Regions from separate parts of the Paenibacillus sp. FSL H8-0317 genome, predicted to be linked through region 2. Evidence: predicted binding sites of a transcription regulator. Region 2 holds the regulator's gene; each other region holds the start of a gene.
The links. The regulator Rex, encoded in region 2, represses fermentation and respiration genes when NADH is low (regulators of the CRP and FNR family bind a similar motif). The targets are predictions, from matches to a motif close to TTGTGAAATATTTCACAA.
Positions count from the first base shown of each region.

Region 1: the regulator Rex is predicted to act here: its motif matches at 7,775-7,792, upstream of nadA (quinolinate synthase NadA).
Region 3: the regulator Rex is predicted to act here: its motif matches at 5,294-5,311, upstream of pflB (formate C-acetyltransferase).

Region 1 covers NZ_CP150294.1:63,188-73,997, reverse strand. Annotated here, with positions in the region: gene MHB43_RS00345 (anthranilate synthase component I family protein) at 1-58, opposite strand, end outside; gene cysK (cysteine synthase A) at 199-1,137, opposite strand; gene MHB43_RS00335 (peptidyl-prolyl cis-trans isomerase) at 1,481-2,431, opposite strand; gene hslO (Hsp33 family molecular chaperone HslO) at 2,455-3,375, opposite strand; gene MHB43_RS00325 (type III pantothenate kinase) at 3,449-4,219, opposite strand; gene nadC (carboxylating nicotinate-nucleotide diphosphorylase) at 4,226-5,092, opposite strand; gene nadB (L-aspartate oxidase) at 5,089-6,729, opposite strand; gene nadA (quinolinate synthase NadA) at 6,765-7,703, opposite strand; gene ftsH (ATP-dependent zinc metalloprotease FtsH) at 8,003-10,048, opposite strand; gene hpt (hypoxanthine phosphoribosyltransferase) at 10,149-10,688, opposite strand; gene tilS (tRNA lysidine(34) synthetase TilS) at 10,741-10,810, opposite strand, start outside.
Region 2 covers NZ_CP150294.1:4,523,897-4,534,706, reverse strand. Annotated here, with positions in the region: gene panC (pantoate--beta-alanine ligase) at 1-361, shown strand, start outside; gene panD (aspartate 1-decarboxylase) at 354-737, shown strand; gene MHB43_RS20060 (tetratricopeptide repeat protein) at 831-1,478, shown strand; gene dinG (ATP-dependent DNA helicase DinG) at 1,620-4,481, shown strand; gene MHB43_RS20050 (redox-sensing transcriptional repressor Rex) at 4,700-5,353, shown strand; gene MHB43_RS20045 (amidohydrolase) at 5,340-6,647, shown strand; gene MHB43_RS20040 (DUF5590 domain-containing protein) at 6,685-7,215, shown strand; gene MHB43_RS20035 (hypothetical protein) at 7,510-8,037, shown strand; gene MHB43_RS20030 (AAA family ATPase) at 8,030-9,532, shown strand; gene MHB43_RS20025 (3-hydroxyacyl-CoA dehydrogenase family protein) at 9,666-10,538, shown strand; gene MHB43_RS20020 (acetate kinase) at 10,535-10,810, shown strand, end outside.
Region 3 covers NZ_CP150294.1:4,768,201-4,779,010, forward strand. Annotated here, with positions in the region: gene MHB43_RS21365 (carbohydrate ABC transporter permease) at 1-468, opposite strand, end outside; gene MHB43_RS21370 (extracellular solute-binding protein) at 520-1,887, opposite strand; gene pflA (pyruvate formate-lyase-activating protein) at 2,111-2,863, opposite strand; gene pflB (formate C-acetyltransferase) at 2,953-5,211, opposite strand; gene adhE (bifunctional acetaldehyde-CoA/alcohol dehydrogenase) at 6,154-8,766, opposite strand; gene MHB43_RS21390 (Crp/Fnr family transcriptional regulator) at 9,197-9,913, shown strand; gene MHB43_RS21395 (hypothetical protein) at 10,001-10,714, opposite strand.

The DNA of each region.
Region 1 (10,810 bases), 2.9 Mb from region 2:
TCCAGCCTTGTTCAGCCCACTCCATCCAGTCGGCGTATGTTGTCATCAGGTGTGTCATTGCGGTGTGCCGCCCTCCATCTGTCGCTAGTTCTATTGTCTGATAGTATACTAAAGCGTCGTGCCTTTTAAAAGCATTACACCAAAAATCCTCCATACCCATCATACGGGCAAGGAGGATTGGTTTTGTCATTTGTAGACTTAGCCTTCGAAGTTGTAAAGAGGTGTGCTGAGGTAACGTTCGCCGTTACTTGGCACGATTACGACCACGCGCTTGCCTTCACCCAACTGTTTCGCAACCTGAAGACCTGCACGGATCGCCGCACCGGAAGAAATACCAGACAGAATGCCCTCTTCCTTCGCTACCTGACGAGCCGTCTCGAATGCATCATCATTCTCAATGTGAATGATCTCATCATAGATTTCCTGATCCAGAATCTCAGGGATAAAGTTGGCGCCAATCCCCTGGATCTTATGTGGTCCTGGTTTGCCGCCCGCCAGAATTGGCGAAGCTGCTGGCTCAACCGCAACAATTTTAATACCAGCAAAAGCTTCTTTCAGCACTTCGCCTGTACCTGTAATTGTTCCACCTGTACCGATTCCTGCAACGAAAGCATCCAACGTACCGCCTACAGATTGAATTGCTTCAACAATCTCAGGGCCAGTCGTTTCACGGTGGATCTTCACGTTGGCTTTATTTTTAAATTGCTCAGCCATGAAATAGGAAGGGTTTTCTTTCAGCAGCTCTTCGGCTTTTTTAACAGCACCATTCATACCTTCAGCTCCAGGTGTAAGCACAAGCTCAGCACCATACGCACGAAGCAAGTTACGACGCTCCAAGCTCATCGTCTCAGGCATTACAATAACGGACTTGTAGCCTTTGGCTGCAGCCACCATCGCGAGTCCAATTCCCGTGTTACCACTTGTTGCTTCAATAATGGTATCACCTGGTTTTAGCTTGCCTTCTTTTTCCGCTTCTTCCACAATGCTAATTGCGATACGGTCTTTCACGCTTGATCCTGGATTCTGGTACTCCAGCTTCACGAATACTTCAGCACTGCCTTCAGGTACGATACGGTTCAGACGAACAAGCGGAGTACCTCCGATGAGTTCTGTTACGTTATTAACTACTTTAGCCATATGAATGCCCTCCTTAGTGGATGAATAAAACTTGAGTCCTGTTAACCTATCCTGTGCGGCCGGTAGCCTCTAGCTGTTATAGAAGAACTGCGGAAATCCTGTTGATCCTATCCCTTACTGCCAAGATTTCTAGCAGGGCGGAGGTTTCCGAAAGTTTCTTTGTTCATAAATTAATCTTTTATATCCGAGTAAACGAGTAGGTATTTATTATTTTCATCTTATCAACGTTAACCCTTATTGTCAATATGAGTACTCAAAAAAAAACTCTGCCTTTGGCCCTAAGACCGCAGACAGAGTATTTTTATCAAGATGCAGCAGTACGATACAATCTTTTCCATTGAATTCAGGAGGCAGGAATCTCGGACAGGATGACGGCTTCATACTTGTTACGCAGCATTTGCTCTACCTGCGGCAACGGATCAGCCTGACTCAGAGCCAGTTGCATTCGAATCTCCTCACGGACCTCTTCGGCCGACTGCACCTGGCGTTCTTCTTTATCATTAAGTCTGATAATAACATAACCTTCTTCCACTCGAACTGGTCCGGCAATATCGCCTACTTCCAGCCCGGCAGCAAGTTGAAGGATTTCTTCTGACTGGAATGGATCATTCCGCTCAATCCACCCCAGCCTCCCACCAGCATCACGAGAGAAGCTGTCTGTCGATTGCTTGCGAGCAGCTTCTTCAAAGTCCTCCCCCTTCTCCAACGCATCCAGTAAGGAATCGGCTTCATCTTCTTCCTTCACTACGATGATGGACAAGTCATATTTCTCGGGGGAAACGTAATCCTCACGGTGTTCAGTCAAGTAATGCTCAATATCTGCATCCTTGATCTGTATGCCGATCGTTGCGATTTTCTCAAGCAGAAGCCTGTAGCCGGCTTCCAACTCAAGTTCCTGTTTTGACAGGCCCAATTGAGACTTCATTTCGTCAAAATATGATTTCTCTGAATCGTACCCATCCATCGCGGCGGCAAGTTCTCTTGCAATCTCTTGGGGAGTGACAATCAGCTTGCGTTCAATTGCTTCGGCATATACTGCTTTACGGTTTAACATCTGGAGTAATAACTCACTGCCGTAACGTCGTTTCAGCGCATCGGTCCACTCTTTGTCCGTGATAACTTCTCCGTTGATCGTCGCTACGGTGCTTCCTTCTTCCGTATTGGCATCATGGGATGCATCTGCCTCGTCTCTGCCCTGTCTGAGACCATGCATAGCCATCACCGTACCCATGACCAGCATACCTAGCGTCAAGACAATTACAGCCGTCCACAACCCTTTTTCCTGTCTTGTCATTCCGCATCCCGTCCCCGCATAGATCAGTTCTTGGCTTGCTCTAGGATGGTCTCAAGTTGTTCTTTGTTAAAGTCATAGGCTTCATTACAGAATTGGCAGACCACTTCAGCCTGGCCCTCTTCTTCAATTAATTGCTCCATCTCCGTTTGGCCCAGGCTGATTAGTGTCTTCTCTACCCGCTCACGTGAACACTCACAGCTAAAATGAATATCCAATCCTTCCATCACTTGTACATCTGGCAATAATCGGCGAAGCAACTCTTCCAATTCAAGTCCCTGCTCCAGCAACGTCGTCACTGGCGGCAACGTACTAATGGCGTTTTCGATCGCCGTGATCTCTGGATCTGTCAATCCCGGCAACAGCTGCATAATGAATCCACCTGAGACAATAACGGAATTATCCGTATCAACGAGCACACCAACGCCTACAGCAGAAGGGGTTTGCTCCGATTGCGCAAAGTAGTACGTGAAGTCATCGCCCAGTTCTCCTGAAATAATAGGCACACTGCCACGATATGGTTCTTTCAGTCCCAAATCCTTCGTTATGTTGATGAAACCTTCCGTTCCAACCGCGCCTGCAACGTCCAGTTTACCCACACTATTGCTTGGCAAATGTACATGCGGATTAGAAACATATCCTCGTACTTCGCCTTTCGCATTGGCATCAGCTACAATCTGTCCAATGGGCCCATCACCGTTGACTTGTACCGTTAACTTCTCTTCACCTTTGAGCATTGCACCCATAATGGCTGCTGTTGTAACCGTACGCCCCATGGCAGCTGTAGCCGTGGGAAACGTATCGTGTCTTCTGCGTAGTTCCTCAACCAGTTCCGTAGTCTGGATAGCAAAGGCTCTTACCTTTCCATTCATTGCTGTACCACGAATTAACCGGTCATGCTTGTTGTTGTTTTCCAAGTCATTCAGCCTCCTTTGGCGTATCTCCATAATAGTCGTAACACAGAAAAAACGGCACAACACTTAAGCTGTAATCTCAGCCCGCTGTATGCCGTCACTATGCTCACCTTTCCCGGTTCCGCTCATATATAATACGCAGCCCTTCAAGCGTAAGCAGCGGATCAACTTCCTCTATACTACGGGTTTCTTCTGCGATAAGTGTAGCGAGACCACCCGTCGCGATAACTCGGGGCTTCGCTCCCATCTCCTCGCGAATACGTTCTACAATACCATCTACCTGCCCTGCATAGCCAAATATAATACCCGCTTGCATGGCATGAATAGTATTACGGCCAATGACCTTTTTAGGTTTCTCCAGCTCTATACGAGGCAACTTGGATGCCCGCTCATAGAGCGCTTCAGTGGCGATCTGAATGCCAGGTACAATAGCTCCCCCCAGGTAGTGACCTTTCTCGTCAATACAGTCAAAAGTCGTTGCGGTACCGAAATCGACCACGACGAGAGGGCCGCCATACTTCTCAACGGCTGCCACTGCATTAACAATACGATCTGCACCCACTTCACGAGGGTTCTCGTATCGCAGGTTCAAGCCAGTTTTGATACCAGGCCCAACGAGCAAAGCTTTTTTGCCTACATACTTCTCACACATCGCTTCAATTACATTCACCAGTGGCGGAACCACAGATGAGATGATGACACCTTCGATGTCACTTGCCCTGATGCCGGACATATGAAATAAATTATAAATCAATACGCCGTATTCATCCACTGTTGACTGACGTGATGTACTCAGACGAAAGTGGTGCAGCAATTCCCGGCCTTGATATACGCCGAGCACCATATTGCTGTTCCCCACGTCTACAACTAGAATCAAAGAGGTTCACCCCTCTTTCTTTTCATTTAAATCCAGACTAATATCCAGGCTCTCAAAGGAATAGGTTAACCTGCCAACCGAAATTACATCCACACCACTCTCTGCAATGCCACGAATGGTCTGAAGAGACACGTTACCGGATGCTTCAACCTTTACATGAGGAGCCTGTTCACGAATAAGTTCAACCGCTTCACGCATCCGCTCTGGATGCATGTTATCCAGCATAATGATATCTGCCCCGGCTTGCAAGGCTTCTCTCACCTGCTCCAGATTTTCAGTCTCCACTTCAATCGTCATCGTATGTGGGATAACGGTTCGCGCACGCTGTACCGCCTCGGTGATTCCGCCTGCACCCTTGATGTGGTTATCCTTAATCATAACGGCATCGTACAGTCCAAATCGATGATTCGCTCCACCACCCACGCGCACTGCGTATTTCTCAAGTAATCGGTGGCCCGGCGTTGTCTTACGTGTATCCACGAGCCTAGTCTCAAGACCATCCAGAACATCCACGTAGGCACGCGTACACGTAGCTATTCCGGACATACGTTGCAGCAAGTTAAGTGCCAGTCGTTCCCCCGTAAGCAGTGAATGTGTACTTCCCTCTACCTCGGCCAAAATCGTGCCATGGGTAACCTTGTCTCCGTCTGTTACCTTTGGTGTAAATACAAGATCAGGATCAACGACTTGAAATACAAGTTCAGCTACGGTCATGCCTGCAATAGTACCATTGTCTTTGGCGTGTATAATGGCCTTGGATTGGTTGCCAGCTGGAATCGTCACACTTGTTGTAACATCACCTGCACCAACATCTTCACGAAGCCAGTTTTTGATTGATTCGATAAGCCCTTCATTATATCCATTCAGTATCATGACATCAACTCCTCCACAATCGCTTGTTCTCGCTGCTGCAGACTATGCTTCTGCCACACGATATCATCACGCGCCGGGAAATCCTCACGATAGTGAGCCCCCCGACTCTCCTCGCGGTGTAATGCTCCGCTGGTAACTAACCAGGCACAGATCAGAAGGTTGGCATACTCCAGCTCTTCCTTATGAGTGAGTGTCTGATCAACAAATTGCAATTCCTGTTGCAGCTTGTCCATGGCCTTCTGTAGGTCCTCACCATTCCGGCGCAAGCCCACCTGACGAACCATCATTTTCTGTAATCGTAAGCGTCTTTCGGATACCGGCTTTTGCTCTTCCGTGATCTTATTGATCTTTTTATTCATGTCCACAGATGAAGGCGCAGCCCCTCTTGCTTGTAATAAGCCAAGTGGAGGGAGTGATTGAATACGATCAACAATTCTCCGCCCAAATACAATCGCTTCTGATAAAGAGTTGCTCGCCAGGCGGTTAGCTCCATGCACTCCTGTAGAAGACACCTCGCCACAAGCAAATAATCGGGAGATGCTGCTCTCTCCACTTAAATCCGTTTTCACTCCACCCATCATGTAATGGGCAGCAGGTGCAACGGGAATCCAGTCCGTAGTCATGTCCAATCCATAACGCATACAAGTCTCATATATGGTAGGGAACCGATGCTTGATCATCTCTGGCTGTTCATGTGTAATGTCCAGGTACACAAAGGTACTGTTGGTGGACTCCATCTCACTAACAATCGCTCGTGCCACGATATCGCGTGGGGCCAATTCAAGCTGGGCATGATAACGATCCATGAAGCGCTCACCCTTCACATTGCGCAAATATGCTCCTTCGCCACGTACGGCTTCTGACACAAGGAAGCGCGGGGCTCCAGGGTAACATAGAGAGGTGGGGTGGAATTGGATAAATTCCATGTCACGAACAATAGCCCCAGCCCGATAGGCCATGGCTACACCATCGGCAGTAGCTACATCCGGATTCGTCGTGTATCGGTACAGCTGCCCTGCTCCACCAGAGCAAAGAACAGTTGCCTGTGCCTTCACGAACACTTGAGATCCGTCATCCTTCTGAACCAGAGCACCAATGCATTCCCCTCGATCTCGATCTGTAACCAGGTCAACAACAAAATGCTCATCCCATACTTCAATCCCGGGATGCTCATTCACTTCAACAGCAAGCGCACGCACAATCTCATATCCCGTTGCATCTCCGTTGGCATGCAAAATACGGCGGTGGCTATGCGCACCTTCCTGCGTCAACGCCAACTCGCCGTTCTCCAGATCAAATAAAGTACCCAAACGAATCAGTTCCTTCACTCCGTCCGGACCCTCATTCACCAATACCCCTACCGCTTCGGAGCGGCATAAGCCCGCTCCTGCTACAAGTGTGTCCTGCAAGTGGTAAGCAGGTGAATCATCCTCAGTAATAACCGCAGCGATGCCTCCCTGCGCATATCTGGTGTTGCTTTCAAGTAATGACTTCTTCGTGATCATTAATACACGTTGTTGTTCACTTGCCTTAATGGCAGTAAACAAACCAGCAATCCCTGAGCCTATAACCAGTACATCCGTCTCTACCATGGGTAGTGCAGACAGATCAAAATCAACTAAATATTGCGGTATCATGTTATTCACCTGTCTTGGAGCAAGAGTAGCGCATCCTACTTTACCAACAACATGCGCTCTAGTGATTCTCTGGCTTTGTCGGCAACGGCCGGTGGCACGTAGATTTGCGGCTTCATCGTTTCCAGGCATTTCACCAGTTTCTTCAAGTTGTTCACCTTCATGTTGGGACATACGAGGAACTTGGTAGCAAAGTGGAACTGTTTATCCGGACTATCCAGACGAAGCTGATATCCTGTACCATCTTCGGTACCTACGATAAATTCCTTCGCTGATGAATTTTTGCAATACTCTAGGATAGCTGTTGTGCTGCCTACAAAATCACCCATTTCTACAACCTCAGGGCGACACTCTGGATGGACAACAAACTCTGCATTGGGATGCTTGGCTCTCATCTCCACCACATCTTTGACTGTAAGCATATCGTGAGTGTTGCAGTAACCTTCCCAGATAATCATTTTCTTGTCTGTATGCTGCTGCACATAATGTCCCAGGTTTTTATCCGGTACCCAGATAATTTCGTCGGAATCCACCGATTGAATAACCCGGACTGCGTTCGCCGATGTACAACAGATGTCAGTCTCTGCTTTGATCTCAGCCGAGGAATTGATATACGTAACCACCTTGGCATTAGGATGTTGTGCTTTCAATTTGCGTAGTCCATCCACATTCACCATATCTGCCATTGGGCAGCCCGCACGTTCGTCCGGGATAATAACTGTTTTATTTGGTGCCAGAATTTTAGCGCTTTCACCCATAAAATGAACACCACAGAAAACAATCACATCCGCATCTGTCTGTGCTGCCTTCTGGGCTAACAGAAACGAATCTCCACGGAAGTCGGCAACCTCCTGTACTTCGTCACGTTGATAATAATGGGCAAGAATAATGGCATTACGTTCCTTCTTCAACACCATAAGCCGCTCACGCAGCTCGCGGTTCATCTCAGCCTTGCGCTCTAAAGCCAGAGCTTCCACCTGTGATCCTCTCCTTTATCGGGACAGCGTCATGCGCTGTTTCGTGGGCTAACCTAAGTCGTTATCTTCGCTTGAGAAACGAATCACAAGCGGTTTAACAACTAATTTACACAACGTTCACGACTCTGTCAATAAATGAAAAAGGCCCGGAACAGCGCTGTAACCACCTGTTTGCTAACTGGTTCGCCATCTAACTCCCGTTTATCTTTATCTATCCTCTTTTAAAATAATGAATAAAAAAAGAGAGCCCCGAGGGCTCTCTTGATTTCACCTGCTATCATAGCCAGATGTATTGTGCATTAAGACGTTGGCTTCGTTCCGCCATCATCCGGGTTATTGTTATTACCCTTTTCCAGATTCGGAGCTTCGTTTGGAATATCTCCGGCTGGTGGCTCAGGCGTTTCATCTTTACCTTGAATACGAACACGCACATCACCGATGGTGTCGATGATTGGCTCTCCGCCTTCAGTTGGTGTGCCTTCACCATCATTGTCATTCTCTGCTTTTGGAGTCAAAGAACCTGTTTCGATCAATTGCTTGATCTGATCCATTTCCAAAGTCTCAACCTCAAGCAAAGTTTGAGCGATCAGGTGCATCTCTTTTGAATGTTTAACAAGCAAGTCCTTACACTTCTCATAACAGTCGTTGATAAAGCGTTGCATTTCCTGATCAATCTCGTAAGCAATGGAATCCGAGTAATTCTGTTCATGACCGATATCCCGACCAAGGAATACCTGTCCTTGTGAACTTCCGAATTGCATAGGTCCCAATTTCTCACTCATACCGTATTCCATAACCATGCTGCGAACAATACCTGTCGCTTGCTGGAAGTCACTGTATGCACCAGTACCAATTTCTCCGATGAACAATTCTTCAGCTACACGACCCCCGAGAAGTCCGGTTACTTTATCCAGCAATTCTTGCTTGGTAACCAGCATACGGTCTTCTTTTGGCAACATGATTACATATCCACCCGCACGTCCGCGCGGAATAATGGTCACTTTATGTACCATATCAGCATGTTCGAGGAAGTATCCTACAATGGTATGACCTGCTTCGTGATAAGCAACGATTCGTTTCTCGCGCTCACTGATGACACGGCTTTTCTTCTCCGTACCAACGATGACACGGTCAATCGCTTCGTCAACTTCCTTCATGGAAATATCTTTACGGTTACGACGCGCTGCAAGCAATGCCGCTTCGTTCAAGAGATTCTCCAAATCCGCACCAGAGAAACCTGTTGTACGCTTCGCGATAATATCCATCTTCACATCTTTGGTCAGTGGTTTATTACGGGAATGTACTTTGAGGACAGCTTCACGACCTCTTACATCAGGGCGGTCAACCGTAATTTGACGGTCAAAACGTCCAGGACGCAGCAAGGCAGGGTCCAAAATATCTGCACGGTTCGTTGCAGCTATGATGATAATACCTTCGTTAACTCCGAATCCGTCCATCTCAACGAGCAACTGGTTGAGTGTCTGTTCACGTTCATCGTGACCACCACCGAGACCAGCACCACGCTGACGTCCTACAGCATCAATCTCATCGATAAAGATGATACATGGGGCATTTTTCTTCGCATTTTCAAACAAATCACGTACACGTGATGCACCGACACCGACAAACATTTCCACGAAGTCGGAACCTGAAATTGTGAAGAATGGTACACCCGCTTCACCGGCTACGGCACGAGCGAGCAATGTTTTACCGGTACCTGGAGGCCCTACGAGCAATACGCCCTTAGGAATCCGCGCACCTACTGCTGCGAATTTCCGAGGGTCCTTGAGGAAGTCTACAACCTCAACAAGTTCCTGTTTCTCTTCGTCAGCACCCGCAACATCTTCAAATGTAACCCGCTTCTTCTCTTCGTTGTAGAGACGAGCACGGCTTTTACCAAAGTTCATTACTTTACCGCCGCCGCCTTGAGCCTGATTAAACAGGAAGAAGAACAGCAGGAACATAATGATCAAAGGAATAAAGGAAGTCAGCAACGTCAACCAGATGCTGTCACCTTTCATTGGCTCCTGATGATATTGGAAATTGTTAGTTTCACTTGCAGCTACAAGCTCACTAATTGCCTCATCCGTAGGAGGAATATACGTTGAGAAATTTTCTGATTTGGCGCCATCAGGTGCCTTCTTGTATTGACCGGTCACGAGATACGTTTGACCGTTGAATTGAACCGTCAATTCAGAGACATTGTTGGCTTTGATCGCTGCACGCAACTGATCATATCTAGGATTATCGGTGGCTTCGCCGCCATTGCTGACGAACTGGACTATCCCCACCACAACTAAAAAAAGAATCAAATAAAAACCAGAATTCCGGATGAACCGATTCATCCCCTACCTCCTCTCGAGACACTTTAATTATTTTAACATAGCCCGACATGGCTTCTCAACAGAAGCCAAGAACAGCTCAAGGCTTGGGTCGGGCAGGATATTAGCTACTATAGACTTCCGGCTTCAAAATCCCGATATAGGGCAGGTTCCGGTACTTCTCCGCAAAATCCAAACCGTAACCAACGATGAACGCGTCAGGAATGTCAAAGCCTGTGTAATGAGCTTCCAACTCAACTTTACGGCCTGAAGGCTTGTCGAACAGCGTAACCACACGCACCGACTCGGCACCGCGGTTTTCTAGCAGTTCAATCAGATAGCTGAGTGTAAGTCCGCTGTCGATAATATCTTCGACAATCAGAACTTCCCGTCCTTCAACGGATACATCCAGATCCTTAATGATTTTGACAACACCTGATGACTTGGTGGAAGCGCCGTAACTGGATACCGCCATAAAATCCATTTCAACAGGTACCGTTATGTTTTTAACCAAATCAGCCATAAATATAAACGCACCCTTGAGCACACAAATGACCAAAGGATTGCGATTTGCATATTCGGCACTTAGTGTTGCGCCTAATTCCTTGACTTTACTCTGAATTTCTTCTTCACTGATCAATACTTCCTGAATGTCGTTCTGCAACTGTGCGAACCTCCTAAGTTATACTATGAAAGCCTTACCTGAACCATAACCACTACCCCTGAATCGCTGAATCGCCTACAGTCATGTACAGGATTGCGGAAGTGCCCTCCCTGACAGGAGCC
Region 2 (10,810 bases):
TGTTCGCGAAGAGGATGGTCTTGCCCTCAGTTCACGTAACGTCTATCTTAGCGCTGAACAGCGTAATCAGGCTCTAGTTCTGTCGAAGGCACTGCGTGCAGCTCAAGAAGCGGCAGATACAGGTGTAGCTATAAACGCCGCAGATATCCGTCGTATTCTGCGCGAGCAGATTGCAAGCTCACCGCTTGCTGTTATCGACTACGCCGAGATTCAGGCTTTTCCAAGTCTGGAGCCGCTCGCAGATCAGGAAGAAATTCAAGGACGTGACGATCTGCTCATCGCACTTGCGGTGAAATTTGGAAAAACAAGATTGATTGACAATATAAGGTTGCAAAAATCGGAGGTACTGTCCCATGTTTAGAACACTGATGAAATCCAAAATCCACCGGGCTACGGTAACGGAAGCCAATTTGAACTATGTGGGTAGCATTACCATAGATGAAGACTTGATGGAAACATCCGACTTGATGGAAAACGAAAAAGTGCAAATTGTGAACAACAACAATGGTGCACGTCTGGAAACTTATGTGATTCCAGGACCGCGCGGAAGCGGGGTCATATGTCTTAACGGCGCAGCTGCACGTCTGGTGCAGCCTGGAGATAACGTCATTATCATTTCTTACGCCATGATGTCGCAAGAAGAGGCAAATATTCACAAACCAACCGTTGTATTTGTAGATGGACAGAATAAACCTGTACAAACGATGAAACAGGAAGTCCACGCAACAATTATGTAATCGACTGGTAAGGAGAATGAAATCGGCCCTTGAAGCAAAAAATGAGTACAGGTCACTGCACTAATCCATTTTTTCAAGGGTGGGGATGCATCGATGTTCCAGCATGTTTTCGCAGAAATGAACGACATGTTAGATGAAATTATCAAGAGCTATCCTTCCGCTGAAGGCCTGAACAAACAGGAATTGTTGCAAAAGTGGAATTTGCTTAAGCGGATGAGTGACGGAATGCTGGATGAATGGCTGATGTTTGAAGAAAAGATGAGCCAGGTGAGGGAGCGGGAGATGGATAAGCCTGCTTCCCTTGAACCGGAACAGGAAGCTGTTACCGCTCTGCCTGAACTCCATCTGGAATGTTTCAGTCGAGGTCAGGGTTATTTCAAATTACAGATGTATCCGCAGGCGATCATGCAGTTCTCCCGGGTTGTGACCGACCATCCGGAGAGTGCATTGACTCGTTTTTACCTGGCGCTCGCGTATCTGAATCTGGAACAAATGGCGGAAGCCGGGACACATTTGCAGCAGATCATGTACCTTAAGGGTTCACCCCGCTTAAAAGGGCTTGTATGTAACGCCCTAGGCTGTATTCAAGCCAAGCTTGCGAATCCCGAAGCTGCATGTTCACTCTTTGCACAGGCCCTTCAGTATGACCCGACATTGACCGAACCACTGTACAACATGGAAGCTTGCAGGTTGAACAGGGGAAAATTGCAATATGCTAATCAGCTGACGACCCTTCATTAAGCGGGAATTCGGCGACAAAAAACGGTGTTCCCTCCTTTGGCATAGCGGCGGGGACACCGCTTTTTTGTCAGTTAATTTTCAAATCCCCTTTTTTTTGCTATGCTGTAACATAGACTGGAATGGAAGGGACCGTACATTGCAATGAAATTTGCCGTATTGGATTTCGAAACAACCGGCACGCAGTCCGACGGTGAGATTATACAGGCCGGACTTGCCATCATAGATCATGACTACAGCATAACTCAAATATATAGTTCTTATGTGAACCCTGGTGTACCGATTCCCCCGTTTATTTCGGGGTTAACGGGTATTACCGATGAAGATGTGGCGGACGCTCCTTCACTCGAAGAGATGATGATGGAGATGGTTCCGCTGCTTAATGATGTGGTGCTTGTTGGACACAACGTCGCTTTTGATTTTCACTTTTTGCAGAATGCTCTCGACCGTTGCGGTTATTTGCCGTTCACCGGCCGCATTCTGGACACGATTGATTTTCTGAAGATCACATTCCCATCACTGGGTTCTTATCAACTCGGTTATGTGTCTTCCGAATTTGGATTTCAACATGATCGCCCTCACCAGGCAGACAGTGATGCACTGGCGACAGCCTATGTGCTGCTCAAGTGTCTGGATGAGTTAAAGGAATTACCGCTCATAACGATTCAGCGCCTCAGTGACCTGTTTGCACCAGAAGACAGTGACTTGGGCTGGTTCTTGGACGGAATGCGCAGTGAGAAGGAAGCAGAGCCGATTCAGGATCTGGACGGACATACCTATTATCGTCAGCTTGCTCTTAATGTAAGTGATTGGACCGATATTGGTGCACCACGCGATGAGCGGGAGGCTAACCCCCTTGATGGTGTAAGCTTCGAACAGTTTATGGACCAGGTTCGGGAGAACCTGAAGGATACACTGGATCATTACGAAGAGCGTGAAGCGCAGACTCAGATGTTCAGCAGTGTAAGGCAAGCCCTGGATGAAGAGAAACATCTCTTGATCGAAGCAGGAACAGGCACTGGTAAATCTCTGGGTTATCTGTTGCCTGCTATTTACGAAAGTGTGAAGCAAGAACAGAAAGTTATGGTTAGCACGCATACAATCAATCTGCAGGAGCAATTGAGAGAGCGAGACATTCCGATGCTGACCCAAGTGGTTCCGTTCCCGTTTAAGGCTGCTGTCTTCAAAGGACGTGGACATTACCTGTGCCTGCGCAAATTTGAACACAAAATCAATAAACGTGAATTCGCCACACCTAAAGAGGATTATTTCACAGCGGCTCAGATGATTGTCTGGCTCACGCAGACCGAAACCGGAGATGATGAGGAACTTAACCTTAGCGGACGCGGAGGGGACTTCTGGGAGACGGTACAGAGCGAATCCGAATCATGTCTGGGAAGATCCTGTCCATGGTTCCGTAAATGCTTCTACCATCGTGCCAAACATGAAGCAGGGTTGTCTGATATCGTAATCACCAATCACTCCAAATTATTTACGGATGTAAAAGCCGCGCATCAGTTGCTGCCAGCCTATGAGAGTCTTGTGATCGATGAGGCACATCATTTGGAGGATGTCGCTGGTAAACATCTTGGAATGCATATGAAATATTTCACCTTGGTTCATACACTGACCCGCCTGTTTAAAGACAGTCGTAATGGTCAGTTGCCTATGCTTCGTTCCCAGTTATCCGGGCATGAAAATTCAGTGCAATGGGGCTCCATGGTGGATCAAATGTTCCCGCTCGCTCTTGAAGTTAAGGAGCTGTGGGATCGTATGAGCGATGCCTTGTTCGGTCTGTTGCCTGAACGAAGTGATGCTTCACCGGGAGAGACGGGGCAATTTTCACTGCGTCTGAAAGCATCTCAGAAACCTGCTAAATGGGAGGAGTTGCAGGATCTGGAGAACCAGATCTATGTGACTCTGGGCGATTTGGTTCGCAAAGGGGACAAATTGCTGCTTGAGGTGAAAGAGGATCAGGATGATTATCAATCGGATAGTCTGATCACGGACATTACAGGATTGCTGAAAGATCTGACCACATTGAAGGAGAATCTACGTTTCTTCATGCGAATGGATGACGCCAAAACGGTGTACTGGATGGAAGCCAGCGGCCAGTTCCGCAGTAAATCTCTCCAGCTGTATGCCGTACCTGTAGATGTCAGTGCACAGCTTAAGGATTTGTTTTTTGACAAAAAGAAAAGTGTTGTGCTTACATCGGCTACGCTCTCTGTGGATAAGTCATTCCAGTTCATGATTGAACAGCTTGGCTTGCAGGAAGCTTCCGAGAATAATCGGCTGTTAACGTCGATGCTGCCTTCACCTTTCAACTATCGCGATCAGGCACTTCTGGTGATTCCGCGTGATTTCCCGAGTGTGAAGGGAAGTGTGGGTGATGCGCACTTTGTTAATATGCTGGTGCAATCCCTCGCAGAGACGGCAATTGCCACGCGTGGACGCATGATGGTTCTGTTTACTTCATACAAGATGCTGCGACAGGTCTATGATCCGCTGAAAGAAGCTCTTTCTGGTAACGACATCTCGTTACTTGGGCAAGGCGTTGACAGTGGAAGTCGTTCCAAATTGACTCGCAGGTTCCAAGATGCCAAAGCAACGGTACTTTTGGGCACAAGCAGCTTCTGGGAGGGTGTAGATATCCCGGGAGAGGCCCTAACCTGTCTCGCTATTGTTCGACTGCCTTTCCAGCCACCGAATCATCCGTTGGTGGAAGCCAAGAGTGAGCTGCTTCAGGAACAGAAGAAAAATCCGTTCATGAAACTGTCCGTGCCGCAAGCGGTCATTCGTTTCAAACAGGGATTTGGCCGGTTGGTGCGTACAGCGAAGGACAGAGGAATTGTCATTGTTTATGATACACGGGTGATTGAAGCGTACTATGGTAAATTCTTTTTATATTCATTACCTGGTCCCAAAATGGAACACATGCTCACGGAGCAGATGGTTCCACGAATTACCGAGTGGTTGGAAAAACCTGCTAATGAACAAAAATAATGGTTGTTTTGTTCGTTACATCATTGCATGACACTATTGTTTGGCGTTAAACTTTATTAGATATTCCCGTATCCGATTTAAGCAGTTGCACGCAAGAACTTATAACCTAAATTACAAGGAGCATTCTGTATAAAATGTCACGTTTATCTTTGAGTTTATACAGAATGCTCATCTTTTCATCTATTATTTTATCGTGGCCTTGGTAAGGGGGAGCAAGAATGAAATCGGATAAAATTTCGGAAGCGGTGGTACGACGTCTGCCTGTATACTTGCGTTATTTGAACGAGTTGCATCAGCGTGAGGTGGCTACTGTTTCTTCTCAAGAGCTTGGACAGAGGCTGGATCTGAATCCGGCCCAAATTCGTAAAGACCTGGCTTACTTCGGTGATTTTGGTCGTAAAGGGATCGGGTATGATGTATCCTATTTGATCGAGAAAATTCGTCACATTCTCAAGATCGATCAGCAAATTAATGTAGCTCTGGTAGGCGCGGGTAATCTAGGTCAAGCCTTGTCCAACTACAACGCATATCTGAAAGACAACATGAAGATTGTTGCTGTATTTGATGCATATGGACCGAAGATTGGTAGTCAAATCAACAGTTTGACGGTAAAACCAATGGATGAATTGACGGAAGCGGTTAAAACGGATAACATCCGCATCGGAATTATCACGGTTCCGGATACGGAAGCCCAAAATGTAGCCGATCAGCTTATTGAATCCGGAATCGAAGCGATCCTTAATTTTGCACCAACAATTCTAAAAACACCGCCGCATATCCGCATTCACCATGCTGACTTTACAACGGATCTGCTTAGTTTGGCCTATTACTTGGAGACTGGAAAGGACGACGAGGAAGATGACAACAAATAGATGGGTAATCCACAACGGCAAATTTGCCGTTAATGAAGGCGGCACAACATGGAACGTGGTCCAAGGATACATGGTTGTTGAGAATGACAAGATTGTGCATATTGGTGAGACATTGCCGGATGAAGACAAAAATAGTACCAAGGTAGATGGAAAAGGACTGTTCTTCCTGCCGGGTCTGATCAATACGCATGGTCATGCAGCGATGTCGTTGCTCAGAGGGCACGGAGACGATCTTGCATTGCAAGTATGGTTGCAGGAAAAAATGTGGCCGATGGAAGCGAAAATGACTTCAGAAGATGTATATTGGGGAACCTCGCTATCGGTGCTTGAAATGTTGAAAGGCGGAACTACGGCTTTCCTGGACATGTACGATCACATGGATCAAGTGGCCAAAGTTGTGGAGCAATCCGGCGTTAGAGCAGCACTGGCACGTGGTGTAATCGGGCTGTGCTCGGAAGAAGAGCAACTGCGGAAGCTGGAGGAGTCGGCAGCGTTTGCACGTGAGTGGAATGGACAGGCAGATGGTCGTATTACAACCGTAATCTCGCCACATGCCCCATATACATGCCCTCCTGACTACATAGAGAAGCTTGTACAGGTAGCGAATGACCTAAACCTTCCTCTCCATACACATATGTCTGAAACGCTTCGTGAAGTGGAGCAGAACGTGGCTGATTATGGACTGCGTCCTGTGGCACATCTGGAGAAACTGGGCTTTTTCTCCCGTCCATCCCTGGTTGCACATGCGGTGCATCTGAATGATGAAGAGATTGAAATTCTGGCCCGTCATGATGTGGCTGTATCCCATAACCCGGGAAGTAACCTGAAACTTGCTTCCGGAGTTGCGGGGGTACCTGCATTGCTGAAAGCAGGAGTTACCGTGTCACTCGGAACAGACGGACCAGCAAGCAACAACAACCTGGATATGTTCGAGGAAATGAGACTGGCTGCATTGATCCACAAAGGTGTATCTGGTGACCCGACGGCAGTACCGGCAGGCGAAGCGTTACTACTCGGAACGTCATATGGTGCCAAATCCATCTTCTTGAACAATACCGGAGCGCTTCAGGTCGGCATGAAGGCTGATTTTATCGCCCTTGATATTGAACAGGCACATTTCTATCCACATACAGACCTGATCTCACATACGATCTACTCGGCTTCTGCCAAAGATGTTGAGCACGTATGGGTGGATGGAAAACAAGTGGTGAAACATGGCGAATGTCTGACGCTGGATGAAGAACGTATTTTGCGTGAGTCTCAATTGGCATTTGATGGTCTGCTTGCTCGTTAATTGCAGGACAGCATCATAGGGAAAGGAAGTTCGGCTTTTGAAGAAAAAAAAGAAGTGGATATGGATTTCGCTACTTGCACTGGTTCTGATTCTGTTTGGACTTCAGCGTTATTACGTCTATGTCACGCAGGACCAGCGCAAGGAAGAAGCGCTCGCTATAGAGGCAGCACAGAAGCAACTGGGCATTACATCCTATGATGAATTGCGCAAGTACATCTGGGGAGACAAAGAAGGCTCTGACAATATCTACTGGACCCTGATCGGCAAAAATAAGGATAACCAGGATGTTATGGTCTGGGTTAAATTCGATGCAAACAATCAACCGGCTAAGGGTGCAAACGCTGTACACAGTGAGCTGCTGCAGAATGGCATGTCCGAAGCGCAGATCCGCAATCGCTTCAGTTCTGAAGTTCCTGCCGGTGAGATTAAGCGAATCATGCCCGGAGTTGTGAATGGAATATATGTGTGGCAAGTGTATTATAAAGACGGTACGCATAACCACTATCGCTTTTATCGTTTTAGCAACGGAGAACAGGTGGACCTGGTCTACACACTCCCGAACAGCTAGAACAAATAGAGTGACATAACTAGAGAATTTAAAGAAATGAAAGAACCGGCAGACGGATATCCGACTGAACCGGTTCTTTGTGTTGTCTGTAAACATTTTTGATTTAAATAGTTAAAATTAATAATTTATTCATATTTTCGCCTTCGAAATTGTATATACGATGTGATATACTCAGATATGTACTCAAAGTTACATTCAAAACAAATAAACCTGTCGAAATTATCGCAGGAGTCAATGATTCGTATATACCAATAAGCCAGTAGGTTAGGCCAAAATCTGGGAGGGGTAATTCACTTGAAGCTAAAAGTATTGCCTATTGCTTTAACTGCCGTCATTTCAGCCGTTGTGTTGTTTGGAGGTTGGTTTGTATATCGTCAGGTGGCCGTGCAGAATCCGATTGAAAAGATGGTTAACCAGTACGATGGAGTCAATGACGTTCAATTAACTATTAACCGCAATGACGTACAATTGAAACTGGATCTGCAACCTGATGTTGATTTGGGCAGACTGGTACAATATATTCACAAAGAAGGACAGACGGTGATTGGTTCACGCTCGTTAAAGCTGGATGTTGTGGATCATTCCAACGAGGCGCTTGAGAACTGGTGGGGTGATGCCATGTTTACCGTAGCCCAGGCGATGGAGAACAAGCAGTACACCGAAATTACACCAACGTTGTCGAAGATGGCGACGAACGGGATTAAAGTGAATACAGCTATGGATGACAACAATGTATATGTCAGTCTCAGTGACGGAGATGCTAGCAAGTTTATAATTCTGCCGCGTGTGCCCGGTCAGATAGGAGTGTGGCCTAATGCCTAAATGGACAAAAGAAGTTGCCATCGGATTTTTTCCTGTGTTGATTATTTTCCTTGCGTTTACTGGTGTTAATATTGTTCCGATTCTTATTGCGGCGGCGGTTGTCGGTGGTCTGCTGTTCATGATGCAAATGCGTGGCGGGATTACAGTAGGCGCTGCACAGGAACGTAAACGTAAGAAAAAAGGACCTTCCAAGCTTACTTTTGAAGAAATTGGTGGACAGGACAGTGCCAAGCAGGAATTGCGTGAAGCGCTTGACTTTCTGATCAAACATGAAGAAATCCGGAAGTTCGGGATTCGCCCGTTAAAAGGGATCTTGCTGACGGGCCCTCCAGGGACAGGGAAAACGTTGATGGCGAAGGCTGCTGCACATTACACCGATTCTATTTTTGTAGCAGCATCGGGTAGTGAATTCGTGGAAATGTATGTTGGTGTGGGTGCCAGCAGAATTCGGGATTTGTTCAAGGACGCGAGAACCCGTGCCACCAAGGAAAATAAGGAAAACGCTATTATCTTTATCGATGAAATCGATGTCATCGGGGGGAAACGTGAGGGTGGTCAACAGCGTGAATATGATCAGACTCTGAATCAGCTCCTGACGGAAATGGATGGAATCTATTCTTCCGATACGCCAAGAATTCTGGTTATCGCTGCAACGAACCGTAAAGAGATGCTGGATAGCGCCCTAACGCGACCGGGACGTTTTGACCGTCACATTCAAGTGGACTTGCCTGACAAAAAGGGCAGAAAGCATATTCTGGAACTGCATGCGGTGAACAAACCTCTGTTGAAGGAAGTTAATCTGGAGAAAACAGCGGAAGAATCATATGGTTTCTCTGGTGCACAACTCGAAAGTGTGATGAACGAAGCGGCAATATACGCCATGCGGGATGGGCTGTTGAACATCGAACAGCGGCACTTGTCTCTGGCTATTGATAAAGTCATGATGGGTGAAAAGACAGACCGTGAGTCCAGTGTGGAAGAGAAGAAAAGGGTCGCTATTCATGAGTTGGGACATGCCATTATGGCTGAACTTGTTCGTCCAGGCAGTGTTAGTCAGGTGGCACTCAGTCCGCGTGGTCAGGCGCTGGGATATGTCCGTCATAACCCGCAACAGGAACAGTTCCTATATACGAAGCGCTTCCTGGAAGAGCAGATCATGATTGCACTCGGAGGAGCAGCTGCGGAGGAAATGTACTACGGTGGTCGTTCCACAGGTTCACGCAATGACTTCGATCAGGCAACCAATGTTGTGCAGACGATGATGGCTTCCGGATTGACTTCACTTGGGATAGTGAACATGGATATGGTGACAACCGAGGAACTGATGAGAGAGAATAAATTAATTCTGCAAGAACTGATGGAACAGACGAAGCGGTTGCTTGAAGAACAACGGACAATTTTCGACAATTCACTCGACATCTTGATTCGTGAGGAAGTTTTGTCTGGCGAACAATTTCGTTGTCAATTTCGTGACAGTGCCCTTCTACCAGCATAATTTATTTATGCTGGTTATTTTTTTTTACATTTCACTCGTGCTAAGATATTATTATATGTTGGGTCGAAATTTGTAATTTTCGGCGAACAGGGTACAATAGAGAAATAGAGAACCGAAAGGATGGAGCAGAACCATGTTTTTCAAAAAAATAGGAGTTGTCGGCGGCGGTACGATGGGACAAGGTATTTCCCAGATGCTCGCAGCTAAAGGACTTGATGTGCTTCTCGTGGAGCATACAACACAAAAGCTGGATCATGCATATGACATGATCGAAACCAATCTGGATAAACAACTGGAGAAATGGGCGATTACAAAAGCGGAGAAGAAATTGATTCTTTCCCGCATTACCAAGGTAGCTCATTTAGCTGAACTTGGAACTTGCGACATGGTCATTGAGACAATTTCAGAGGATCTGGATGCGAAAAAAGCAGTATTCAGCCAACTGGACCAAGTTTGTCCAAGCAATGTCATTCTGGCAAGTAATACATCCACGCTGAGTTTGACCGAGCTTGCAAGCTCGACCAAATATCCAGAGCGTGTTATTGGCATGCACTTTATTCACCCGGTATCCCGGGTTGATCTTGTAGAGATTATTCGTGGACTGAAAACTTCGGATACAACATTCGAAGAGACCAGACGTTTTGTTGAAGAAGTAGCGGACAAAAAAGGAGTCATGATTTATGAATCCCCTGGATTCGTAACTTCCCGTCTGATCTGCCTGCTGATTAACGAAGCGTTGCATGTATTGCAAGAAGGTGTTGCATCTGCTGAAGATATCGATGATGCAATGCGTATCGGATACAACTTCCAACATGGACCACTCGAAATGGCTGACCGTTTCGGATTGGATTCTGTTGAAGCTGCACTCGAAAGAATGTTCCGTGAATTCGGAGAATTGAAATATCGTCCTTCTACAGTCCTGAAGAAAATGGTGCGTGCAGGACACCTGGGTGCCAAAACAGGCGAAGGATTCTTCAAGTACGACAAGGATGGTGACCGACTGTGAAAGTACTCGTAATTAATGCGGGGAGTTCCTCGCTCAAATATCAACTGTATAATATGACTGACGAATCTGTACTGGCTAAAGGTCTGGTAGAGCGGATCGGAATGGATTCCTCCATCCTGACACACAAACCGACAGGCCGTGAGGATGTTACAGAAGTTAGTGAGATTCTGGAGCATACAACAGCGATCCGTAAAGTCATTGATATTTTGACTCACAAAGAAAATGGTGTACTGGATTCTGTAAGTGAAATTCAAGCGGTTGGACACCGTGTT
Region 3 (10,810 bases), 240 kb from region 2:
CATGGCAAATCGGTTATCCGATAACCAGTAGATTGGATCGATGCCCAGCACATGAAGCATTTTGTTTAATAGTCCGATATTGGGTTCATAGATGAATCCCCATAAGATACCGATAACGGCTGTCGACATGATGGATGGTAAAAAAACAGCTGTTTTATACAGGCCCTTTAGCCTTTTCACATTGGCAATCAGAAGTGAAAATAGGACGATCAGGGGTACCTGAATCAGTACCGAAAATCCGATGAAAAAGCCGTTATTCCTTGTGGAAATCCAAAAACGTTCATCTGTCAGTGCCTTCACATAATTGGATAAACCCACAAAACGTGGCTCAGCCGATACCCCATTCCAACTCGTCAGACTGTAATACAGGGAGCTACCAATAGGGTATAGAAAGAACATCACAAACAGAATTAGGGCTGGCATTACAAACAGCGTATAGATTAACGGGCTGCGGAGTGAAGTATTCATGGTCAGCCTCCTTCAGTCACTTCAACGATCGCAGTTTCAACTTGAATTGGTTTATTCCACTGAGGCGTTTGCTTCCTCTTGCACCTTTTGCAACTCTTCTGCCATTTTCTCTGGCGTGGTCTGCCCACCAATCAACTTCTGAATCTGCAGATTGCTGATCTCTGTCGTCACATCGGCCTGAACGAGTGCATCAAATGCCGGGAACGACGTCTTGGACGCATTAAGCACGGCCACAATTTCTTTCATCAGATCATCGGTAATGCTATCGGTCAGCACTTTCTCGTCCAGCTTCATGGCAGGCAGCACACCATCTTCCACAAGACCACGGACCTGCATATCTTCATTGTAAAAGTTCTTGATAAAAGCCTTTACTGCTTCCAGCTTCTGCGGGTCATCCGCCACAGCTGCCGAGAATCCGTATCCATTGTTCACATCACGCATCAATGACGTCTGATCACCTGCTCCGTTCTCTACCGGAGGCATATTGAAGAATCCAACCTTGCCAATGAGTGATTCGCCACTCTGACCTTCCTTGAATACAGATGATTTCCATGTTCCGTCATACATCAACACCGCTTCTCCACTTGTAAATTGCGTGGTATATTCGGCATACTCAAAGCCCAGCTCACCTTTTTTGAAATAACCCTTATCCACCCATTCCTTATGTTTGGCAAAACCTTGCACAACACTCGGATCGGTCCACTTCGCTTCACCTGTTGCAAACTTTGCGGTAATCTCCGGCCCGGCATAACGGGACCACAGGTGGTTGGTTAACATAAGTGGTACCCAGCCCGCCTTGGATGCGGAAGCAAGTGGCACTTTGCCATCAGCCTTGATCTGGGCCAATATATTGTCCAGTTCAGCCATGGTGGTTGGGGCTTTCCATCCTTTTTGTTCAAAGTACTCTTTATTATAGAAAAAACCTTCGCCCGAACCGCCAATCGGCAGTCCATATACTTTGCCTTCATACGTAAACGGTTCAAGGGATGTAAACTGGTCCTGAATGCCCAGCTCTTGCAGGATTGGGGTCAGATCAAGCAGCATACCTTCCTTGGCATAAACTTTGGAATCCGGGCTACCGAACAGTTCAAATATATCCGGCGGGTTGCCTGCCGCCATCTCTCCGCGAAGCTTTTCCTTACGATTCACATCGGATTCGACACCATCCAGCGTAAAGGTCAGATTGGGTATCTCTCCCTCCACTTTGTCCACAACATCCTGCAGAATGGCCAGTCTTTTCTGTTTGTCGGCTCCCACCTGCGTGTGGCGGAGAAGCATCTCAATCGGTTCCTTACTTGTCTCCCCCGCAGGTGTATTGCCTGCGCCCTGCTGTGGCTCGTTACTTGAGCTTGCACATCCCGCCAAAGTCCATGAAGTGATAAGCAATAATGAAAGCAGTAACGTCATTCTTTTTTTCATCTGGTTGACCCTCCTCAAGATATTGAGCATTTGGCTTTACACTCTGATTATAAAAAGCCGGAGCTTACATCGTAAGGATGACAATTCATCAATGGAGGGATAAAATCCTTCACTGGACCCATAATCTTGCATTTCCAATGGATAACAGCAAAAAAACAGCCCCTGCGAAACATGTTCGCAAGGACTGCTTGGTTGATTGTTTTTATTATATATAAAGGTCAGATTACTTACCTGAACAAGCCATGCCAGCCGTTTCCTGGCGACCTTGTTCGATCAGGCGATACGCCCGCTCCACTTCTTCTTCACTTGGTGAAGGAACACCATCCAGTGGATATACTTTACCGAGCGCCTCCCATTTGTAGATCCCCATCTGATGGTATGGAAGAATTTCGAACTTCTCGACGCCATTTAATGTTCCGATAAACCGTCCGAGGTTAAGCAGATCCTCTTCCTCGTTATGAATGCCAGGCACATACACGTGGCGTATCCACATTTTCCGACCTTGCTCCGATAACCACTTGGCCGTTTTCAACGTTCTCTCGTTGGATTTGCCTGTCAACTTGATGTGTTTCTCATCATCAATATGTTTGAGGTCCAGCAGAACCAGGTCCGTGTGATCCAACAGATCGTGAATCCGTTCCGGTTCGTTAAAACCGTTGCTATCCAGTGTCGTATGCAATCCCCAGCGCCGCTTCACTTCCTTGAAGATCTCGGCTACAAAGTGGGCCTGTAACGTTGGTTCTCCGCCAGATATCGTGAGCCCGCCTCCGGAGCTGCGGTAGTAAGACAGGTAAGGCTCAATTTCAGCCAGTACCTCCTCAAGCGTCATTTCTTTTCCACCATCCAGCGCCCAAGTATCAGGGTTGTGGCAATATTGACATTTGAGTAGACATCCTTGCATAAAAAGCACAAAGCGGATGCCTGGGCCGTCAACCGTCCCGAAAGTTTCGAGTGAATGAATATGTCCGTTAACCATGCTGCCTCTTCCTTTCTGTATCCGCATCCGCTGTGCGTTTAATATGATTTGGAATACCTTGCTCTAGCGGTCTTCTACTAGCAAATTACTTACATCGAGCCATGGAACGTACGGTTGATGACATCCAACTGTTGTTCACGAGTCAATTTAATGAAGTTAACGGCATATCCGGATACCCGTATAGTCAGTTGTGGATAGTTTTCCGGGTGATCCATCGCATCAATCAATTGCTGACGATCAAATACGTTAACGTTCAGGTGATGAGCGTTTTGACCGAAGTAACCATCCATCATCGCAGTCAGGTTGGATTTACGTGTAGTCTCCTCTTTACCCAATGCTTTTGGCACGATGGAGAAGGTATTGGAAATCCCGTCAAGACTGTGTTCATAAGGCAATTTGGCTACCGAGCCAAGGGATGCCAGTGCACCTTTTTTGTCACGACCATGCATTGGGTTTGCACCTGGAGCAAATGGTTCACCTGCTTTACGACCATCCGGTGTAGTCCCTGTTTTCTTACCATATACCACGTTGGAAGTGATCGTCAGAACGGATTGTGTTGGAACTGCGTTACGGTAAGCTTTGTGTTTGCGAATCATGCCCATGAAGTTCTCGACCAGTTCAACAGCAATGCTGTCTACGCTGTCTTCATTGTTACCGTAACAAGGGAAGTCTCCTTCGATTTCGAAATCAACAGCGATGCCTTGTTCGTTACGAATTGGTTTTACTTTGGCATATTTGATCGCACTCAGTGAATCTGCTGTAACCGACAGACCAGCGATACCGCAAGCCATCGTACGTACAATGTCACGGTCATGTAATGCCATTTCGATACGCTCATAACTGTATTTATCGTGCATGTAGTGAATGACGTTGAGGGTATTCATATACAGCTTAGCCAGCCACTCCATCATTGGTTTGAAGCGTTTCATAACCTCATTGTAATCCAGTACTTCGCTAGTGATGGCAGGATACTCAGGTCCAACTTGTGCTCCGGATTTCTCGTCACGACCACCGTTGATCGCATACAGGAGAGCTTTTGCCAGGTTGGCACGAGCGCCGAAGAATTGCATTTGTTTCCCGATCTTCATCGCCGACACACAGCAAGCAATACCGTAATCGTCACCGTAGATCGGACGCATCAGATCATCATTTTCATACTGGATTGAGCTGGTTTCGATGGATACTTTACTGCAATAATCTTTGAAAGCTTCTGGAAGTTTCGTTGACCAGAGAACAGTCAAGTTTGGTTCTGGTGCAGGACCCAGGTTGTGCAGTGTATGCAGGAAACGGAAGCTGTTTTTGGTTACGCGTGTTTCACCATTCACGGACATACCGCCGATGGACTCAGTCACCCATGTTGGATCTCCACTGAACAGTTCGTTGTAATCCGGTGTACGCAGGAATTTGACAATCCGCAGTTTCATTACAAAATGGTCAACCAATTCCTGAGCCTGTTCTTCGGACAAAATCCCTTCTTGCAGGTCACGTTCAATGTAGATATCCAGGAAAGAAGATACACGTCCGAGTGACATCGCAGCACCGTTCTGTTCTTTGATCGCAGCGAGATAACCGAAGTACAACCATTGGAATGCTTCTTTTGCTGTTGTCGCTGGCAAGGAAATATCGAACCCGTGCATATCGCCCAATTGTTTCAATTCTTGCAATGCACGAATCTGTTCAGACAATTCTTCCCGCAGACGAATGACATCTTCATCAATAACATCAACTTCGAGTGCATTCAGTTCGCCTTTTTTGTTACGAATCAGGAAGTCTACCCCGTACAAAGCTACACGACGATAGTCACCGATGATCCGGCCACGGCCGTAAGCATCTGGCAGACCTGTAATAATTCCTGCTTTACGCGCTGCACGCATGTCGGAAGTATAAGCATCGAATACACCCTGGTTGTGTGTTTTGCGAATGTTTGTAAATATATCAATGACGCCCTGTGGCATTTCAAAGCCATATGCCTCACATGCGTCAATCATCATGCGAATTCCGCCTGTTGGTTGAATGGAACGTTTGAACGGAGCATCGGTCTGAACGCCGACAATCTGCTCTTTGGATTGATCCAGATAACCGGGTTGGTGAGAAATAATAGTACCTGGTGTGTTCACGTCAACGTCAAGGACACCGCCGTTATCCCGTTCTTTTTTGGTCAGATCAGATACGATCTCCCACAATTCTTTGGTATTCTGGGTTGCACCTGCGAGAAATGCTTCGTCACCGTAATACGGAGACAAGTTGTGTGCCAGAAAATCATTCACATCTACGGATTTGGTCCATGTTCCTTTGGTAAAGTTTCTCCAGCCTGTTTGTTGTTTGACATCTTTTTCAATCACCGACATCGTAATCCCTCCACTAATTTGGATTTCTGGACACATAACATCTTGCTTCATTCGTAGCATTGTGTGCCCAGAGCCGCGATTAATGTGAATTGTTTCACATAAACCGGAACATGTTCTCTCTACTTGGGAACCGGAACCGCGGGATGAATGTTTTTCTTACATTTTCAGTATACGACTTGGGGCTTTCATCATCTGTGATTTTTGTCACAAAGCCAGTGAACTAACTCACTCCACCTGCGCTGTGTCCCATTGAAATTGAAACTTTACACAGGATCACTGCGTGGCAGAACAACCTTCCAATCGCTGTTATCCCCAGATTTTTTTGATTCCCTTTTGAAAAGGGAAAATCCGGGGATAAAGGCGAACGCTTCGCTTTTTCAGGTTATTTCTGCCCCTCCGTTGTCGTGTAAAGGGTTCGTTCAAACGGCCCCATCACGGGTTCCGTGTAACCTCTTTGAGAACCCCTTTGCTCCTCTATGCTCGGAGCAAATTAAATCTTAGAATAAAACCTGAAAAACAGATGCTCGCTCTTCTGTTTTTCTGCCCTCTCGTTATTGTGTGAACATCTGGCTCAAACAGCCACGTCACGGATTCCGTGTAACCTCTATAGAACCCGTTGCTCCTCTATGCTCGGAGCAGCAAACCAAATCTTAAAATAAACCCTGAAAAACAGATGCTCGATCTTCTGTTTTTCTGCCCTCTTCGTTATTGTGTGAACATCTGGCTCAAACGGCCCCATCACGGGTTCCGTGTAACCTCTTTGAGAACCCCTTTGCTCCTCTATGCTCGGAGCAAACCAAATCTTAAAATACTCCTGAAAAACAGATGCTTTGCTCTTCTGTTTTTCTGCCCTCTCGTTATTGTGTGAAAGACGGCAATCGGGGCTCCCCTCTCGGGGAACCCTGATCTTCTTGCCGTAAGGCACGCTTCGTTCTAAATTTGTTATTCAAACTTTCCGTAGAAAGCGTTGCGGTATACATCAGCCAGTTCAGTTACCAACGGTAACTTCGGATTGGCGGTTGTACATTGGTCTTCGAAGGCACGGTCTGCCAGATAATCTACATGTGCTTCAAAGTCTTTGGCATCAAATCCGATTTCCTGGAACGATGCTTCAATGCCTAATGTTTTGTTCAGTTTGCGAATGGCATTGATGAGACTCGTTACGCCTTCTTCTGTCGTACGAGCAGGCAATCCCAAGATGCGGGCAATTTCAGCATACCGCTCATCCGCTACAAAGTGCGAATATTTCGGGAACGATGCAAATTTGGTCGGTTTTTTCGCGTTGTAACGAATGACGTGTGGCATCAGGATTGCATTAGTGCGTCCGTGTGCGGTGTGATACTGACCGCCCCATTTGTGCGCCAAGCTGTGGTTAATGCCCAGGAATGCGTTGGCAAACGCCATACCTGCAATCGTGGAAGCATTATGCATTTTCTCACGTGCCAGTTTATCTCCTTGCAGTGCCGATTGCTCCAGGTATTGGAACACCAGTTGAATGGCTTTGATCGCAAGTCCGTCCGTGTAATCATTTGCCATAACAGATACATAAGCTTCAATCGCATGCGTCAGTACGTCCATACCTGTATCGGCAACCGCTGTTTTAGGCAGGGAGTATACAAACTCCGGATCAACAATCGCTACGTCTGGTGTCAGCTCATAGTCGGCCAATGGATATTTGGTGTTGCCTTGATTTTTATCTGTGATAACCGCGAACGATGTCACTTCAGAACCTGTACCGGATGTGGTTGGGATCGCAACAAATTTCGCTTTTACGCCGAGACGTGGATATTTGTAGATCCGTTTGCGAATATCCATGAATTTTTGTTTCAGGTCGTTGAAGTCCGTGTCTGGGTATTCATAGAACAACCACATGGCTTTGGCAGCATCCATCGGTGATCCACCGCCGAGTGCGATAATGCAGTCTGGTTGGAAGCGGCGCATCATTTCGGTTCCGCGGTCTACCGTTGTTGTGGATGGATCTGGCTCAACATCGGAGAATACTTCGATCGCTACTGGCATTTGGCGTTGACGCAGATAGTGTTCTACCTTTTCAACATATCCAAGCTTCACCATCATGGCATCCGTAATAATCGCTACACGTGTGATGTCTGGCATTTTGGCAAGATACTGCGTTGCCCCTTTTTCGAAATAGACTTTGTTCGGCACTTTGAACCATTGCATATTCACGGTACGGCGAGCCACCCTTTTCACATTGATTAAGTTCACAGCGGTTACGTTGGAAGAAGTCGAGTTACGTCCGTATGATCCGCATCCCAGTGTCAATGACGGCATGTTTGTGTTGTAGATATCCCCGATGGCACCGTGTGTGGATGGTGAGTTCACAATAATCCGTCCAGTTTGCAGACGATCTGCGAATTTGCCAATCACTTCTTCATTTGTGGAGTGGATAACCGAGGAGTGACCCATGCCGCCAAAAGCAACCACTTCTGCTGCACGTTCAATTCCCTCTGCTGCCGTTTTAACTTTGTAACAAGCCAGTACCGGGCTTAATTTCTCAGCCGACAATGGGAATTTTGTACCTACCCCTTCAATCTCGGCCACGAGAATTTTGGTGCCTGCTGGAACTTCAATACCGCACAATTTCGCAATGCTTACCGCAGATTGACCAACAATCGCCGGGTTCACCGCACATTTCTCGGCATTAATCGCACCCGCTGTCAATTTTGCTGCTTCATCTTTGTTAACAAAGTAACAGCCGTTTGCAATCATTTTTTTCTTCACTTGATCAAAGATCGGTTCTTCAATGATGACCGCTTGTTCAGAAGCACAGATCATGCCGTTATCGAAAGACTTCGACAGGATCAAATCCGTTACTGCCTGATTGATATCCGCGCTTTTCTCGATGAAGCAAGGTACGTTACCCGGTCCTACGCCCAGTGCAGGTTTACCACAGCTGTACGCTGCACGTACCATGCCTGATCCGCCTGTTGCCAGAATGAGAGCCACATCATTGTGATTCATCAGTTCGTTTGTACGATCCATGGAAGGATCATCAATCCATTGAATACAATCTGCTGGTGCACCATGTTTCACAGCCGCTTCCAGCAGGATTTTGGCGGCTTCCCGGCTACAATTCTGTGCAGATGGGTGGAAACCAAAGATGATCGGGTTACGCGTCTTGATGGAGATCAGTGCTTTAAACATCGTCGTTGATGTTGGATTGGTAACGGGTGTAATCCCCATAATAATGCCGACCGGCTCCGCAATTTTCTGGAAGCTCTCATATTCGTTATCTTCAATCACACCTACGGTTTTGTCATACTTGATGCTGTGGTACACATATTCTGTTGCAAATATATTTTTGGTGATCTTATCCTCATATACTCCGCGGCCTGTTTCTTCTACGGCCATCTTAGCGAGCATCATGTGTTTATCCAGACCCGCAAGCGCCATCGCTTGCACAATCCGGTCAATCTGCTTCTGGTCCATCTTCATGAATGCAGCGTGTGCTTTATTCGCTTTGTCGATTAACGTTTGAATATACTGACCTGCTGTCGGTTCTTTTGCTGGGGCGACTTCGTTCTTTACAGCCATCTCCCTCATCCTCCTAAAGGTTCGTATTAGTTTGTCTCTCTCGTTTACATTCACATCGTAACATGACAATAAACTTAATTATGTGATTTTTTTCACAAAGTATAACAAATTTAATTTAAGTTTTGTAGTGTCCTTCATACGACCATTTTCACTTCCTATTTAAAATATAGGGCTGTAAAATTCATCCTCCCCATTAAAAGTGAATTTTATCACAATGTTTGAAATTTCGTCATTTTTGCCCCCTTTCCTTCCCCCTCAAACGGTAAGATTAGGTATATACTGAACTTAAAAATTGAACCACCGCAATTTGTACCGTCCTTCCTCCCGGCCGAGATGACCCTGATCAGGACGGCAACGGTTTGCGGCGAACCTCGGAGGCTACTGCTTATTACAGAAGGTCGTCCGATGGACACAAAGGGGAGATAGATTTATGAGAGAACTAACAACTGTACTGGAAAAGCGCGGTAATACCAACTGTTTCTCGGAAGCAAATTTCAACCATCTGTTGGTTACCATGAAAGATAGAACCTATCCGGAAGGTACACATCTGTACTGGGAAGGCGACATCTCTGACAAACTTTATTATATGAAACGGGGTCGTGCCCAGATCACCAAATCCACGGATGAAGGCAAGGAACTGATCATGTACATGTATCAATCCGGTGATATGATTGGGCAGGCTGATCCCTTCTTTGGCTCTAAACACAGCTTCTCTGCGGAAGTATTAGAGGATAGTGAGATCGGTGTACTGGAGCATAAAGACCTGGAGATGTTAATCTGCCAGCATTGTGACTTTGCGATCGACTTTATGAAATGGATGGGCATCCACCACCGGTTGACACAGACCAAATTCCGGGATCTCATGTTATACGGCAAACCGGGTGCACTCTGCTCCACCCTCATTCGGTTGTCGAATTCGTATGGTGAGCCTCATGGAGAGCATGTCATTATTCACAAAAAAATTACCCACACGGATCTGTCCAATATGATTGGAGCCACTCGTGAAAGTGTAAACCGCATGTTAAGCGACCTGCGTAAGAAAGATGGGATTGAATATGACAATGGCATGATTGTCATCAAAGATCTGAAGATGCTGCAAGGGATCTGTCACTGTGAGCTTTGCCCGAACGAGATCTGTCGTATTTAATATTTGACTATGCAATCGGAAATTGTTTATATATTTCAATGAAAAAAAGCCCATCTCTCTAAAAAGAGATTGGGCTTCTTGGTATACTTAGGATGCGTTGGTCAATTCAAGCTTTACCGCATCACGTGGATTCAATTTCATGTCCAAACCATTTTCCATTAATTCTTTGTCATTCACCATAATGACCCACCGCTCATTCATACGAGGCGTGACATTCTCGACCGAAACGACAAATTTGTTATTCTCCGACATTCTTACAATGCCGCTGGACTTCAACACATCGCGAACTGTGCACTCCTGAACATAGACGCCAGCATATTGACGATTAAGAGTTGGCATAATGTTTCCACCGCTAACCTTGAGTAACGTTGTCTGATATGCAACGCCATCCCCCCCACTGTCAGCGGCTTTCACGTAAATGATCACTTCATCTTTGGCATGAAGCTCCATGTCCCAATCTTCCTGCTCAATATCCTTGCCATTTAATTTGACAGCCCAGCTAAGCGAAGAATCCAGAGAAACTTCACCGACGGATTGAATCCGTTTGCCATCTGCCGTAAAATCAACCAGTCCGCTATTGAGTAATGCTTTTTTGATTGTCAAACCCTCACTAAAATCTCGCTTAATGGACTTTGTTGCATCAGGCAAAAACGTACTGCCATCTACAGCCACTGTGATTGTATTCGCTGTTTCTGTCTCTTTGACAATTGGCTGCTCAGAAGGCTGTGTCTCACTACAACCAGCCAAGATCGCCAGTAGGAGCAAACATACACCTATGTAACCGGGGATTTTCTTCATCATGTAGGTAACACCACCCTGCGTAAAATCATTCACCCTGTTGTCCATAACCTCTATTATGGCACAACCTTCGGCAAAAAAAAGTGTCAAAGCCGTTAC